One region of the Mucilaginibacter sp. P19 genome, then DNA from elsewhere that is predicted to be linked to it. Evidence: riboswitches for the same ligand, from Rfam matches in the RefSeq annotation. Region 1 holds a riboswitch; each other region holds the start of a gene.
The links. A riboswitch is a leader RNA that binds a small molecule or an ion and turns the genes downstream of it on or off. The one in region 1 is predicted to bind S-adenosylmethionine.

Region 1 (5,647 bases):
TAAAATCTATGCAAATTAGTTAAACAGATATTGCCTTTAAGCTTTATGCCTTCCGCTTTAAGCTACTAAAAATATGTTCCGTTTTTTACAATTTGGGAACTTCGTTGTATCCTATATTTGTAATCATGGTTTTCAAAGAGCTGCTTCCGGAGCCAAGGCTACAGCCTTACATTAAGTGCTTCTATCTGTATGAATCAGATTCGGACAGAAGCTATGATGATATCGTGTTTCCGAGCGGGACCATGGAAGTGATCTTTAACCTCGGTGCCGGAAACTGGAGATCAAAGAAAGGCGATACATTTTTTACCACTCCTCCTGTAGAGCTCTGGGGGCAGATCACTAAACCCTTAGCAATACAATCGGTAGGGCGAAATATCATGCTGGGCTTCCGCTTTTACCCGCACTCGGCAGCTTATTTTTTTGATGAAAATGTATCGGAATTTAACAACGAAATTGTTGATGCCACGCACGTATTCGGACCTAAATTAAGAACGCTTTATTTAAAATTATTGGAGACCGCCAACCTGAATGCGAAGGTGTCCATGATTGAAGATTATTTGTGGGGCCGTTTATCGGCATCCGAAAAAAGCATTCGAAGATCAAATTTATCGGGGATATCGTCAGTAATCTTAAAAAGAATTACAGCGGCGATAATATCCTGTCCATTTCCAGCCGTTATAACATTTCCTCACGGCACCTTAATACCCTTTTTTCGCAGTATACAGGTTTACCGCCAAAATTATTTTACAAAATAAACCGCTTTCAGCATAGCCTTAGCCTGGTTAGCGCTAATGAAGAAAAGCTAACGAATGTAGCCTACAGCGCCGGTTATTTTGACCAGGCACATTTTATAAAGGAATTCAAGCTTTTTACAGGTTTTACACCTAACTCATTTGCTGCTCAGGCGTCGCCTATAAACCAGGCCCTGGCGGGTAGTTAATACTCTTCCGTTTTATACAATTTTGGGCTATTCGAGCTACATAGTTTTGCTGATATAAAAAAAACAACAAAATGAAATCAGCAAAAACACCACAGGAAGTGCACGCAGTACTTGCGGCCGCTTTTAACACCAAAGATGTAAATGTAGTTATGAATGTGTATGATGCCAACGGTATTATTTTTCCGGAACCGGGAAAAGAAGTATCAGGCAGGACCCAGTTTGAAGAGGCTGTTAAAAGCATCTGCGCTGTGCCCGGAGTAATGGAAATCAAAACAGTTTACTGTCTGCAATCAGGCGATGTAGCGGTCGGCCGATCGGAGTGGAGCATTACCGACAATGGCAAAACACAGATTGCCGCAAAAGGGATAGAGTTAATGAAACAACAATCCGACGGCAGCTGGAAAATTGTCATCGATCACGCATTCGGAGCCGAAGCTAATCTCGTAGCCTGATTTAAATTCAGAAACAATAATGGCCGGTTTACCCGGCCATTATTGTTTCACCTTTCACCTTTCACCTTTCACCTTTCACCTTTCACCTTTCACCTTTCACCTTTCACCTTTCACCTTTCACCTTTCACTAATCTCTTCCGTTTTATACAATTTTTAGAAAAATGCTCAAGCTAATTTTGAGCATAAAATAAACACAAAAACATGAAAAATAGATTCAATGAATTTTTAGCGCTGCATCATAAAACCGAACCTTTGCAGATTGGCAATGTATGGAACGCTCAAAGCGCGCAGGTTTATGATAAGTTAAACTTTGAGGCAATTGGCACGTCAAGTGCCGCTGTAGCAAGCTCATTAGGCTTTGCAGATGGCGAAGAAATGAGTTTTGATGATTACCTGTTTGTAATCAAAAGGATAGCGGCAACATCATCGGCCATGTTAACTGTGGACCTGGAGGGAGGTTATGGTGATACAGCGGAAGTAATCTGCGATAATATCACAAAGCTATATGATATCGGCGTTGTGGGTATTAATATAGAGGATTCGATAGTGATGGATGGCAAGCGAAGTATCGTTGATGCAAATGAGTTTGCCATGAAGCTTAAACAGATCACCGAACTGTTGGCTAAAGTAGGTGTACAGGTGTTTATAAATGTGAGAGCCGATTCCTTCCTGCTTGGTTTACCTAACGCGTTGGAAGATGCTTTAACCCGCACTAAGCTTTACCAGGATACAGGTGTGCATGGTTTGTTTTTTCCCTGTATCACCCAAACAACAGATATTGAACAAATAACAGCCTTATCGCGCCTTCCGGTTAGCGTAATGTGCATGCCCGGACTTCCGGATTTTAAAGCGTTACAAAATGCCGGTGTTAAAAGGATCAGTGCAGGTCCGTTTTTAAACATGAACATTTACCGGTCACTGGAAAATTTGATCGAAAAAATAACAACCGAAAATAGCTTTGCAGCCCTTTTTAACGGGACTGCCAGTTAACAGGCGAATAAAAGTGCTAAATAATTAAAAAGCTAATTGTCTTGTTTTATCTTATTATAAGGTAGTTTAATAATCTGCAAAACAAGTTTAGGTTAAAGTCCCGGCAGCGAACGTTAGGGACTTTTGTTGTTATGGAATTTATCTTCAAAAAGTTTCAGCTAATCCAATCAGTAAACAAATTCTGTAAATAAGCCTGCAGAACTTTAAAGTGTTAATTCATTTTATTGCAATAATTATATAAAGTCTATGGTTTTAGTAGAATTTATATATATTTGCATCGTCAAATCGGTTCTTTGAATATTTTAATTATCAAGAAAGACTGAGGGAAAGGCCCTGTGATGTCTTAGCAACCTGTAAGCCCACTGTTATAAAGGTGCTAATTCCTGTCTGCCCAAAATAGGGTAGAAAAGATAATGTAATACGCTATGGCCTTGTATAGTGCAAGGTGTTGTATACTTCTTTTCCCTCTTCATTTTTCTTGCTAATTAAAATATTGAAAATATCACCGGGATGATATTACGGTTTAACCTGTATAGCAATGAACATTAAACAATTACTTTTTACCTGTTTGCTTTTCATAACAACATTGCCGGCTGTTGCGCAGACCACCAAGGCAATTGATCCGACAGCTGACGACCGCGGTTATATCATAAAAACCGGTGATCTTGCTCCTGCCGATTTTGAGCTCGTATTGACCAATGGTACAAAAACTTCTTTAACGAAGTTGCGTGGTAAGGTGGTTATCCTGCAGTTTACCGCAAGCTGGTGCAGCGTATGCAGAGAAGAAATGCCGCATTTGGAAAAAGAGATCTGGCAGACTTATAAAGATAAAGGCCTTGTTTTAATAGGCGTTGACCGCGATGAACCGCTCAACAAAGTAAAAAGTTTTCACCAGGTCATGAATATAAGCTATCCGTTGGCACTCGATCCTGGTGCTGAGATTTTTGGCCGGTTTGCCAGCAAAAAGAGCGGTGTTACCCGCAATGTGGTTATCGATCGGGATGGGAAAATTGTTTACCTCACCCGCTTGTACGATAAACAGGAATTTGCATCCATGTTAAAAGCTGTGGACGCTTTGGTAAACAACAAAACAGCGTCTATCAATTAAAAAGAATCTATCAGTACTTATTTAATACCCGTTTTATGAAAACAGAATCTACTTTTTTACACAAGAAAACTTTCGTTTCGGAAAGCCAGTCAATCTGCAAATCCTTCTGTCTCAATATGCAAAGCATGCATTGTTGCTGTTAATCATTTACAGCATGCATGGTGTTTAAATGCGGGCTTGCTGCAGCTTGTCTTAGCTTAATAATTACCATCCCCTAATCAATTCTTTACAGTTACGATAGGCTTATGAGCCGGGCAAATTATGCCCGCTAAGGCGATAGCCATGTCTTTTGTACTGGTAAAGGCATCAAAAATTAATCTCAATTATTAATTATCATGTTAAAAATTTACAAGCTATTACTGGCAATTATATTGCCTTTTATTCTCGTCCAGACGGTTGCGGGGCAATCCGTTAAAATTAGCGGAGTGGTAACCGCCAAATCCGATGGGTTGCCGTTGCCGGGCGTTAGCGTATCTGTTAAAGGTAAAACCACGGGTGCACAAACCAATGTTGATGGTAAGTTTATCATCAACGCCAATGTTAATGATGTGCTTAGGGTTAGCTACATTGGCTTTACAACCCAGGAGATCCCGATTACGCAAGGAATAACTACCTTAAACGTGGTTTTGGTTGAAGCACCAAATTCTCTGAATGAGGTAGTGATAACGGCCCTCAATATCTCAAAGGATAAAAAATCGCTTGGATATGCAGTACAAGGGCTTAAATCGAAAGATATCTCTGAAGCTAAGGAAACCAATTTTGTTAACGCGCTCACAGGTAAAATTGCCGGTGTGCAGGTTACCAACAGCCAGGGCGATATGGGCTCATCCCGTATCATTATCCGTGGAGAAACGTCTATCTCACGGGAAAATCAACCTTTATTTGTAGTTGACGGGGTTATTGTTGATAATAGCCAGTTTTTGGGCACTAATGGTTCAAGAGATTTCTCCAATGCCATTTCTGATTTAAATTCTGAAGACATTGAATCGGTAAGTGTATTGAAAGGCCCGAATGCAGCTGCGCTTTATGGTTCACGTGCAGCCGCGGGTGTTATCCTCATCCGCACTAAAACAGGCAAAGGGGCAAAAGGATTAGGTGTTACTATAAACTCCAATACCAGCTTTTCAAACGTACAGGTATTGCCCGAATATCAAAATCAATATGGTCAAGGCTCAAATGGGAAATTCAGCTATGTAGATGGTAAAGGCGGCGGCGTTAACGATGGTGTTGACGAAAGCTGGGGCCCTGCTTTGGATGGTTCACTGATTCCACAGTTTTATTCAAATGGGCAGGCCGTACCTTTCGTGGCACACCCCGACAACGTAAAAGATTTTTTTAAAACCGGTGTAACACTCAATAATGGCATTGCTATTGCGAGCAGCAGCGATAAAAGCGATTTCAGGTTATCCTATAATAACCTGCACCAAACCGGTATTGTACCCAATACCTCACAAGGCCGTAACTCTTTTGCTTTAAACTCAAGCTATCGTATCAACAATAAATTGACCGTTAATACAATTGTTGATTACAGTAAAGATGATGCTGATAACCTGCCTGGTGCATATGGAAAACGTGCAACCAGCACCATGCTGCAGTTTACCTGGTTTGGCCGCCAGGTTGATATCAACAGGCTTAAAAATTACAAGGATGCCAATGGTAATACCTTTAACTGGAATAATAGTTACTATAGCAACCCATACTGGCTGGCTTATGAAAACACAGTAGACCAACACAAAAATCACCTGATAGGTAGTATCGAGCTGAATTACAAAATCATTGACGGTCTATCAGCAAACTTCCGTACCGGTACCGATTATTATAATGACCGGCGTAAGATTAAAGTAGCCTACGGCACCAATGGAACACCGTTTGGCTCATACGAAGAGGATGCTTACAGCGTAAACGAAAATAACACCGAAGCCAGGTTGCAATACACTAAAAAGCTGAATAACGATTTTTCGCTTGATGTATTTGGTGGTGGTAACATAGCTGTGAGGACGACCGAAAATAATGATCAGTTGGCTCCGAAACTTGCAGTTGCTGGCTTGTACACGCTGAGCAACTCCCGCGATCCACTGGTCTCTACAAATTACTATGGGAAACTTAAAACCTATAGCTATTTTGGTTCGGCACAGCTTGGTTTCAGAAATTACGCGT
Region 2 (5,647 bases), 1.5 Mb from region 1:
GCTTTCGGCCTTAAAGTTTTGCCATGCTTTATAGCTTTTGTCATAAGCGGTATCATTAGCATCTTTTTTACAGGCAGATAGCCCAATAATAACAAACAGGAAGATAAGGCACTTTTTCATGCGGTTTGGCTTTTAAACCTATTCGGCAAAAAATATAAAAACGCTACAGCTAATAACAAATATTCTTGTTTATTTTGGGCGATAACACATTATGCCATGAAAATTGAAACTATAGCCATACACGCCGGTAACCATGTTGATGAAGCAACAAGGGCCGTTATACAACCCATTATTATGTCAACCACGTTTGAGCGCGGTGAGGATGGCGGTTTTCCGGCAGGTTATATTTACAGTCGCTCATCGAACCCCAATCGTCACGCATTGGAGCATGTGCTGGCCAAGTTAGAGGGAGGTGTTGAAGCAGCTTCCTTTTCATCAGGTAATGCGGCCGGGATGTCGGTATTTCAATCATTGGAGCCTGGCACGCACATTATCGCTCCTGATGATATGTATCATGGCTTACGTAATCAGCTTAAAACCCTTTTTGCCGGCATCCTTACCTTCGATTTTATTGATGTAAACGATACCGGGGTTTTACAACAGCACATCAAGCCCGAAACAGGTTTGATCTGGATAGAAACACCATCGAACCCCCTGCTTAAAATAACCGATATTAAAAGGGTGGTTGCTATTGCCAAAGCAAAAGGCATTAAAGTTTTGTGCGATAATACATTTGCCACCCCTATGTGCCAGCGACCAATTGAGCTGGGCGCGGATATGGTTATGCACTCAGCCACTAAATATTTTGGCGGACACAGCGACCTGATGGGCGGCGTTTTGATTACTGCAGAGAACAACGATTGGTGGATAAAAATTCGCCAGGTGCAGGAAATGGGCGGCGCTATCCCCTCGCCTATGGATTGTTATTACCTGGTACGCAGCATCAAAACCCTGCCATATCGCGTAAAGGGCCATGTACAAAACGCTCAATTACTTGCCGAATATCTTGAACAGCACCCTCATGTTGAACAGGTAATGTATCCCGGTTTACCATCGCATCCACAGCATGATATAGCTAAAGATCAGATGCTGGCTTTTGGCGGTATGTTATCCTTTACTATTAAAGGCGATGAGAATGACACGCATAACATTATTAATAAGCTTAAATTGTTCATCAAAGCTACCAGCCTTGGTGGTGTTGAAAGCCTAATAGAACACCGCGCTACTGTTGAAGGGCCGGATACCAAAACACCACGAAACCTGCTAAGGGTTTCCGTTGGATTGGAGCATATCGATGATTTAATAGCTGATATGGAGCAGGCCCTTGCTTAGGCCTTTTAAGGTAAATAAGGTAAAAGGATAAAGGTTAAAGGCGAAAGGTAGCTGCATTTGTCTAAGCTTAAAATTGTTCTCGAATGAACCTTTTGCCTTTGGCCTTTTACGTTTAACCTTAAAAAGAAATAAAATTTGGTATATTACCTCACAATCCCTTATATTCGCAACATTATTTGGTAGTGATACCAACGTCGATCAATCCTCCGCACATAGTTCGGGTGTTGATTTATAAAGAAGCGGCGAGAGATCAGGCTCAATGACCCGCTGGCAACCCTTCAATGTTGAAGAAGGTGCCAATTCCTGTCCCGGCAAATAACACCGGGGAATATAAATTTATAACCATGAAAAGTTTAATTAAATTTACGCAACGCAACACTTTTTACACCGCAAACGGTAACATACAACGTATTAGCTCCCCTATTGGCTGTATTTGTATGTGTTGCTGCTGTTGATGCTTAGCAAGCTCCTGTTTTTCATTCTCTGAAAAAAGCGTGTTTTTAAACCGGTTGTTTTTAAACCGGCTTTCCAAATTCATCTAAACATTCAAAATCTAAATTAAACACATTAAAAAATTACAACTATGTCTGCCTTAAAATTCGAAACCTTACAATTGCATGCCGGCCAGGAAGTTGATCCAACAACAGGTTCACGCGCTGTGCCCATTTATCAAACTACTTCATACGTATTCAACAGCGCCGAACATGGCGCAAATTTATTTGCATTAAAGGAGTTTGGTAATATCTATACCCGCATTATGAACCCTACTACCGATGTGTTTGAAAAACGCATCGCGGCGTTAGAGGGCGGTGTAGCTGCGCTGGCAACAGCCTCTGGCCAGGCATCCCAATTCCTTGCCCTTAATAATATTTTACAGGTTGGCGATAACTTTGTTACTTCACCTTTCCTATATGGCGGTACTTACAATCAGTTTAAAGTAGCTTTCAAACGCCTGGGTATCGAAGTACGCTTTGCCAAAGATGATACTGCGGCCAGTATCGAGGCGCTTATTGATGATAAAACAAAGGCCATTTTCCTGGAAACCATTGGTAACCCGGGCTTTACCATTGCCGATTTTGAAAAGGTGAGCGAAGTTGCCAAAAGACATGACCTGCCATTAATTGTTGATAATACTTTCGGTGCCGGTGGTTACCTCTTCCGCCCTATTGAACATGGCGCTGATGTGGTTGTTGAGTCAACAACCAAATGGATTGGCGGACATGGTACCAGTATTGGCGGCGTCATTATTGATGCAGGCAATTACAATTGGGGTAACGGTAAGTTTCCGCAATTCACTGAACCATCTGAGGGGTACCACGGGTTGATATTTAACGATGTATTTGGCATTGGAGGCCCGTTTGGCAATATCCAGTTTATTATCCGCGCCCGTGTTGAGGGATTAAGGGATTTCGGCCCGTCGCAAGCTCCGTTCAATTCATGGTTGAATATCCAGGGACTTGAAACACTTTCTCTGCGTGTGCAACGTCACGTTGATAATGCCCTGCAACTGGCCAAATGGCTGGAGCAGCACCCACAGGTGGCAAGTGTAAATTACCCGGGACTGGAATCATCGCCATATCATGAGCTGGCTAAAAAATATTTAAAGAATGGTTTCGGTGGCGTATTGTCATTCGAGATTAAGGGGAGTAAAGAGCAGGCTAGCAGATTGATCAACAACCTGAAACTGGTTAGTCATTTAGCCAATGTGGGCGATGCAAAAACGCTCATCATACAACCATCAGCAACAACACATCAGCAATTATCTGATGAAGAGCAATTATCGGCCGGTGTTACGCCAGCTTCATTGCGAGTGGCTGTTGGTATTGAGCATATTGACGATATCAAAGCTGATTTTGAGCAGGCTTTTGCAAAAATCAAGCAAGGTGAGGGTGAGTTAGTTTAATAATGTATAGTTTTTTTAAGTGATATAGTAAACGTTATTGCAGGTTGCAGCCGGAAATACCGGTTGCACCTGAAATAACAAAACAACAGAATGAACGCAGAGATATTTAAATACACTAATACTTTTGAATTTGAATCGGGCCGTACAATTGAAGGTTTAGAAATAGGTTTTCACACTTATGGCCGGTTAAATAAGGAGAAAAATAATGTTGTTTGGGTTTGCCATGCGCTTACTGCCAACAGCGATGTATTTGACTGGTGGAAAGGGCTTATTGGCGAGGGTTATTTTTTTAACCCGGAAGAGCATTTTATAGTTTGCGCCAATATTTTGGGTTCTCCTTACGGCACTACAAGTCCGTTGAGCATTAACCCGGTTACCGGCCAGCCATATTATCTTTCATATCCCCAGTTTACTACAAGGGATATGGTTAAAGCGCACCAGTTGCTTGCCCAGCATTTAAACATCAATAATATCAGTGTATTAATTGGAGGTTCGTTAGGTGGCCAACAGGCTATGGAATGGGCTATTATTGAGCCAGAGCGGATCAAAAATCTGATCCTGATAGCTACCAACGCCAAGCACTCGCCATGGGGCATCGCCTTTAACGAGTCGCAGCGTTTAGCTATCACAACCGACCGCACCTTTTACAGCAATACGCCCGAAGGCGGTCAGAAAGGCTTAAAAGCTGCGCGCAGTATCGCGCTTTTAAGTTATCGTACTTATAAAACTTACGGCATTACCCAACAGGAAGAAGCCGACGATGTGCAGGACAATTTCCGTTCTTCATCGTACCAAAATTACCAGGGGCAAAAGCTGGTGAACCGCTTTAACGCCTATAGTTATTGGTACCTGACCAAAGTGATGGACTCACACAATGTGGGCCGGGGCCGTCACGGTGTAGATAAAGCGTTAAGTCTCATCAAGGCAAAAACATTAGTTATTGGCATCTCGTCGGATGTTTTGTTCCCTGTTGAAGAACAGCAATACCTGTTCAGGCATATCCCAAAAGCTGCCTTTTCCGAGCTGGATTCGTTTTATGGGCACGATGGGTTTTTAATTGAAACAGAAGCATTAACAAAAATATTCACATCATTTTTTAAAACCGATGTGAAAGGAAAAATTATAGAACTGCAACGTACAGCGTAATGAGTAAAAAGTTAAATATCGGCCTCTTCGGATTTGGAGTTGTTGGCCAGGGGTTATATGATATCATCAAAACAAAGCATTTAAATATCGAGATAGTAAAATTTGCTATTAAAGACCCTAATAAAAAACGTTCTTTACCGGCACATTTATTTACTACCGACAAAGAAGAACTGCTTAATAACCCGGAGATCAATACCATTGTTGAACTGATCAATGATACCGAAGCTGCTTTTGAAATTGTTTCAAGGGCTTTAAAATCTGGAAAAAACGTAGTATCTGCCAGTAAAAAAATGATCGCCCTGCATCTGGACGAACTAATCGAAATCCAGCATCAATACGGCACATCATTATTATATGAAGGCGCTGTTTGCGGTAGTATCCCTATTATCCGCAATTTGGAAGAGTATTATGATAATGAACTACTGCATTCCATCAGCGGTATTTTCAATGGTTCATCAAACTATATCCTTTCAAAAGGCTTTATTGAAGGGCTCGATTATGATAGCGCATTGAAACAAGCCCAGGACCTGGGTTTTGCCGAAACCGACCCAACCAGTGATGTTGGTGGTTTTGACGCCAAATACAAGCTGGTTATTGCCGCAGCGCATGCTTATGGTGTAGTTGTACAGCCCGATGAGGTATTTAACCTGGGTATTCAGAACCTTGCAGCTGCCGATTTGCAATATGCCCGCGAAAAGAACCTCAAAATTAAACTGGTGCCGGTAGCCAAAGAACTTGACGACCGCAACGTTGCCCTGTTTGTATTACCTAAGTTTGTAAACGACAAAGAGTTTTTATACAACGTTGAGTATGAATATAACGGCGTAACCGTACAAGCCGCCTTTGCCGATCAGCAATTCTTTTTCGGAAAAGGCGCGGGCGGTCACCCTACCGGTTCGGCTGTACTGTCGGATATTGCCGCGTTGCGCTATAACTACCAGTATGAATACAAAAAAGCTAAAGAAAAAACAGACCTTAATTTTACCAATAACATTGAATTAACCATTTACCTGCGTTATGATGACGAGGAACTGGTTGAAGCGCTGAATTTTGAGCACATCAATGAGCGCTACTATTCAGGTAGTTATAAATTTGTGATAGGAAAAATCAATTTGCAAAATCTGATCGCTAATCAACATCGTATATTTGAGAGTAAGGCTTTCGTAGCCTTTGCCGATCAGCTTACGGGGGTCAGCTTAGCATCGGTAACTAAACAAACAGCTGAAGTTTTTTAATAGATTCTCGGTTGTTAATAAAAAAGGCTTC
Region 3 (5,647 bases), 1.5 Mb from region 1:
TGGCAAAGTGCACCATTTCATCAAGCGATGGGGTGATTAAACCACTTAACCCAATGATATCAACGTTTTGCTTTTTAGCCTCTTCAATAATGCGTTGCGCGGGCACCATCACCCCAAGGTCAATCACCTCAAAGTTGTTACAAGCCAGCACTACGCCAACTATATTTTTGCCGATATCATGTACATCGCCTTTTACGGTGGCCATTAACACCTTGCCGGCGTTGGCGCGCTGATCGGCATTTACGTTGTTCTTTTTTCTTCCTCAATAAAAGGCAGTAGGTAAGCCACAGCCTTTTTCATTACACGGGCTGATTTTACCACTTGTGGTAAAAACATTTTACCGGCACCGAACAAGTCGCCTACGATATTCATACCGTCCATCAACGGACCTTCAATAACCTCAAGGGGTTTGCTGTAGGCCTGGCGGGCTTCCTCCACATCGTCGTCAAGGTATTCAACAATGCCTTTTACCAGCGAGTGGGAGAGGCGCTCCTGAACGGTGCCTTTGCGCCATTCTTCGTCGCGTACTACTTCTTTGCCTTTACTTTTGATGGTGTCGGCAAACTCAACCAGGCGCTCGGTAGCATCCGGGCGGCGGTTAAGGAGTACATCTTCTACAAGCTCCAAAAGGTTTTTCGGAATTTCCTCGTAAACCTCCAGCATCCCGGCATTTACAATACCCATATCCATACCCGCTTTAATAGCATGGTACAGGAAAGCCGAGTGCATAGCCTCGCGCACGGTATTATTACCCCTGAACGAGAATGAAATATTACTCACACCGCCGCTCACTTTAGCGTGCGGCAGGTTTTGCTTGATCCAGCGGGTAGCTTCAATAAAATCAACCGCGTAATTATTATGTTCTTCCAGGCCGGTAGCAACTGTTAAGATGTTTGGGTCGAAAATAATATCCTGCGGGGGAATCCTACTTCGTTCACCAGTATATCGTATGACCGTTTACAGATCTCGATCCGGCGCTCCAGTGAATCGGCCTGACCGGTTTCGTCAAAGGCCATTACAACGGTAGCAGCGCCATAGCTTAAGATTTTCCGGGCCTGTTCCTTAAATTTTTCTTCGCCCTCTTTAAGGGAGATAGAGTTCACGATACCTTTTCCCTGTACGCATTTTAAACCAGCCTCAATCACCGTCCATTTGGATGAGTCGATCATAATAGGCAGTTTGGCAATATCCGGTTCAGAAGCAACCAGGTTCAGGAATTTTACCATCACAGCCTCCGAATCAATCATGCCCTCATCCATGTTAATATCGATGACCTGCGCGCCGCCTTCTACCTGTTGCAGAGCAACACTTAGAGCTGCCTCATAATCTTCGGCGAGGATCAATTTGGAAAACTTTGGTGAACCGGTGATATTGGTACGCTCACCCACATTAACAAAAATGCTTTCGGGTTTTATGGTAACGGATTCCAAACCGCTCAGGCGCATGTCCGGCTCAATTTCCGGAATGGGGCGGGGCGGATATTTGGCAGCCTTATCGGCAATACATTTAATATGCTCGGGCGTGGTACCGCAGCACCCACCAACTATATTAACCAGGCCGGCTTTGATAAAATCGTCAACCTGATGAGCGGTTTCATGCGGAGTTTCATCGTATTGACCAAACTCGTTGGGTAAGCCGGCGTTTGGATAGGCCGAAATAAATACACCTGCCTTTTCAGAAAGCTCGGCAAGGTGCGGACGCATTTCCCGCGCACCCAAAGCGCAGTTTAGGCCTACTGATAGCAGGTTGGCATGGCTTATCGAGTTCCAGAAAGCTTCGACAGTTTGCCCTGAAAGGGTACGGCCTGAAGCATCGGTAATGGTTCCTGAGATCATGATCCCGCCCGAATTCCTGAAAGCAGGAAAATCCTTGCCTGCAGCTTTACACTCCTGCTCATAACGTTTTATGGCAAACAGGGCTGCTTTTGCATTCAGGGTATCAAATATGGTTTCAACCAATAACAGGTGCGAACCACCGTCAACCAAACCGCGTACCTGGTCATAGTAGGCCTCGGCCAGATCATCAAAGGTAACGGCGCGATATCCGGGGTCGTTAACGTCTGGCGATAAGGAAGCAGTACGGTTGGTTGGCCCGATGGCACCGGCAACAAAGCGCGGCTTTTCGGGGGTGCGCCGGGTATATCTCGTCGGCTACTTCGCGGGCAATGCGTGCACCCTCGTAGCTTAGTTCATAAGCCAGTTCTTCCAGGTGATAATCGGCAAGGGAAATTACCTGTGTGCTGAAAGTGTTAGTTTCAATGATATCCGCACCGGCATCCAGGTATTCGGCATGGATGGCTTTGATAATATCAGGGCGCGTGATATTGAGCAGGTCGTTATTGCCCTGCAGGTCGCTATGATGATCGCGAAAACGCTCGCCACGAAAATCCTTCTCCGTGAGCTGGTACCTTTGAATCATGGTACCCATTGCTCCGTCAATCACCAGGATGCGTTTCTGTAATTCTTTTCTAATGTCCATTTTTTGAGATGTGAGATATGAGATATAAGATGTGAGACCTTGGCAAAAAGTCTTTGCCAGATCCTTAAATCTTTAATCCCATATATCTGATAAAAAGACACTAAACAGGCAATTGGAAAAAGCAGATGCTATCTCAAATCTCACGTCTAATATCTCAAATCTAAATACAGCTTATCTCGAAAAGTCGGGTGTTGTTATGACTTTCGCTTATCTGTCCGGGCGCGTAATTGCCGCCTGGTAGAATGTAGCACCTTGTGAAGCACAGGTTGCTAAGACATCGCAGGGTCTAATCCCTCCGTCTTTCTCCATAAGCACTGCAAAGTTGCGCAATAAAGTTATCATTTGCAAGTGTATAACGTACGCTAAATATCATAGCTAAGCCACATTGTTAAACAAAAAAGCCGCCTTTTGCGGAGGCAGCTTTATGATTGAATTTCTTAATGAGATTATCTTCTTCTGCCGAATAAACGGAGGATCATCAGGAAAAGGTTGATAAAATCAAGATACAAAGTTAAACCGCCTAAAAGGGCCATTTTGCTTGTTGATGACGTGCCATATTCAAGACCGGCTCCTATGCGTTTTAGTTTTTGAACGTCGTAAGCTGTTAGTCCAACAAATACGGCGATGCCAACATAGCTAATGATGTATTCTAACTGGGAGCTATGCATAAACATATTAAATAATGATGCCACAATAATACCAATGAGCCCCATCATCATAATCGATCCAAATTTGGTCAGATCTGTGTTGGTGGTATACCCGGCTACAGCCATTATACCGAAAACAACTGAGGTTGTAATAAATACGCCAAGTACCGAACTTTCTGTAAATACTCTTAGTATATAGCTTAAGCTAATGCCCATAACTGCAGAAAATGCAATGAATAGCAATGCTGCAACACCGTATGATAAACGGTTAAAGCCAAATGATATAATTAGTACGAAAGCGAGCGGTGCAAACATTACAATAGTACCTAAGCCAGTATTGCCACCTGTTGCCGGGTCCCTAAGCATTTCATATAATGCCTGGTTGCCTGAAAATATGAACGCGCATAAAGCCGAAAGGCCCAGTGCGACAAACATCCACATAAATACATTAGCTATGAATTTGCGGGATGCATCCTGTTCATTTAATTGTATTACGTTTTTATAAACGTATTCGGGATCTTTAAATTCCATTTTGTGTTAAAAATTATAGTACGAATATATAAATAAAAGGTGAATGCAGCATGAAGAAAGGTGCAAGACTATTAGAGTCAAGAGGCAAGAAGAAGTCTGGCTACCTGTTGGCGCTTTCCTGGCTCTTGACTTCTTGAATCTTGATTCTCAATTCAATCTCCTCATCAACTGCTCCTCCACTTTTTTGAAAACCTGTATGGGTTTCAGGGTACGCCAGCCAATGCTATCGAGTTCGCCGCCAAAATTGATGTAATAGTCGATATTGCTGTGTTTAAATTCGTCTATCACGTGTTCGCGGAAGTTGATGCCTGCTATCCAGCCGTCCTCTACATCCTGGAACCACTCTTCGTAATAGCAATCATCGCTTGAATGAAAGTTGAGTACGTTTTCGCCGATCAGGATAAAATGAGTGATGCCATTATCTATCATCAGGTCGAGCAGCTCACGCTTCAGCATCATAATGTCGTTATTGATGGCATCATTCCATTCACCTATCAGCTCAATAATTGTGTAGCCTTTATCATAATCGGCAAAAAGCACTTTTAAATAAAGGGTATTGGAGCCGAATGAGTCCCATTGCGGGTGCAGCAGGTAATTGTATACCTGCTTGTCAAATTCAAATTCGCTGTATTCTGTCGCATAAAAAGGCGAAAACTCATCTTCCGATGCCACGTAATCGTCTCTCCAGCGGTAATATGGTTCAATATCGTGCATGTTTTTGATTTCAAATTGTCTGAACCCGAATTTTTTGAATTTGAGAATTTATCGAATACAAGCATCTTCAAATTTCCAAATCAACACATCTTCAAATTCAGTTTATTTTTTTAAATAATGATCAACAGCGCTTCGTACGCTGCCGTATTGTTTCAGTAACCCGGCTGCTTCCTCTTCGTTCAGCCCGGTTTCGTCCATTACCATGCGGGTGCCCCTGTTCACCAATTTGTGGTTGCTTAACTGCATGTCAACCATTCTGTTCCCTTTTACACGGCCAAGCTGGATCATGACACTTGTGCTCAGCATATTTAAAACTAATTTTTGTGCGGTACCGGCCTTCATGCGGGTCGACCCGGTTAAAAACTCAGGGCCTGTTACTACTTCAACCGGGTACTGCGCCACAGCCGCTACCGGGCTGCCGCTGTTACAAACAATACAGCCGGTAACTAAATTATGCTCATTAGCCGTTTTTAAGCCGCCGATCACATACGGTGTAGTGCCCGAAGCGGCTATGCCAACAACTACGTCTTTATCATTAATGTCGAAAGCTTCCAGATCTTTCCAGGCCTGTATAGCATCGTCTTCAGCAAATTCAACAGCTTTGCGGATCGCGCCATCGCCGCCTGCTATCAAGCCCACCACCATATCAAACGGAACGCCGAATGTCGGCGGGCATTCTGATGCATCAACCACGCCTAAACGGCCACTGGTGCCGGCGCCTATGTAAAATAAACGTCCGCCGTTTTTCATCCTTTCTGCGGTGATAGTTGCCAGGGCTTCTATCTGTGGCAATGCCTTTTCCACTGCCAGCGGAACCGTTTTATCCTCGTTATTAATGTTTTCTAAAATTTCCCTTACGGTCTGTTTTTCGAGGTTTTTGTAGTGCGATTCCCTTTCGGTAGTGGTTTCCATTGCTTATTTTCAAATAATTTATAACAAAATTCGGTAAAAATCATCAAATGCAAGGGTGCGGGTAAAAATTATTGACCCTGCAATTGTTAACTTTGTGTGTAATAAGTTATGAAGAGGACCGCGGGTGTAATTTTCCGGACAATAATCCTGCTGCTGGTAGGGGTGATGATAGGCCAGGTGCTTAACAAGGATTTTGCCGCGCGTAACCTTGGCTTCTCCTTTGTGAGTAATAGTAAAATAGCAAAGGTGCTGCAACTGGTTGACCGCAACTATGTTGACAGCGTTAATATCGATAGTATTGAAGGTGTATCGGTAAATAACCTGCTTCAAAACCTTGATCCGCATTCGCTTTATTTACCGCAGCA

Region 2: linked by a shared signal. The riboswitch ahead of ACQ86K_RS13985 (O-acetylhomoserine aminocarboxypropyltransferase/cysteine synthase family protein) and the one ahead of ACQ86K_RS06375 (TlpA disulfide reductase family protein) in region 1 are both predicted to bind S-adenosylmethionine.
Region 3: linked by a shared signal. The riboswitch ahead of metH (methionine synthase) and the one ahead of ACQ86K_RS06375 (TlpA disulfide reductase family protein) in region 1 are both predicted to bind S-adenosylmethionine.

The regions. Positions count from the first base shown of each region.
Region 1 is NZ_CP192586.1:1,343,072-1,348,718, forward strand. It holds gene ACQ86K_RS06355 (DUF6597 domain-containing transcriptional factor) at 126-755, shown strand; gene ACQ86K_RS06360 (helix-turn-helix domain-containing protein) at 683-940, shown strand; gene ACQ86K_RS06365 (YybH family protein) at 1,012-1,392, shown strand; gene ACQ86K_RS06370 (isocitrate lyase/PEP mutase family protein) at 1,594-2,382, shown strand; SAM riboswitch class I at 2,686-2,799, shown strand; gene ACQ86K_RS06375 (TlpA disulfide reductase family protein) at 2,921-3,490, shown strand; gene ACQ86K_RS06380 (SusC/RagA family TonB-linked outer membrane protein) at 3,826-5,647, shown strand, end outside.
Region 2 is NZ_CP192586.1:2,885,946-2,891,592, forward strand. It holds gene ACQ86K_RS13975 (hypothetical protein) at 1-120, opposite strand, end outside; gene ACQ86K_RS13980 (trans-sulfuration enzyme family protein) at 217-1,332, shown strand; SAM riboswitch class I at 1,559-1,669, shown strand; gene ACQ86K_RS13985 (O-acetylhomoserine aminocarboxypropyltransferase/cysteine synthase family protein) at 1,916-3,235, shown strand; gene ACQ86K_RS13990 (homoserine O-acetyltransferase family protein) at 3,326-4,381, shown strand; gene ACQ86K_RS13995 (homoserine dehydrogenase) at 4,381-5,616, shown strand.
Region 3 is NZ_CP192586.1:6,597,791-6,603,437, forward strand. It holds partial or broken gene metH (methionine synthase) at 1-2,478, opposite strand, end outside; SAM riboswitch class I at 2,683-2,792, opposite strand; gene ACQ86K_RS32535 (Bax inhibitor-1/YccA family protein) at 2,925-3,656, opposite strand; gene ACQ86K_RS32540 (hypothetical protein) at 3,804-4,370, opposite strand; gene murQ (N-acetylmuramic acid 6-phosphate etherase) at 4,473-5,282, opposite strand; gene ACQ86K_RS32550 (S41 family peptidase) at 5,391-5,647, shown strand, end outside.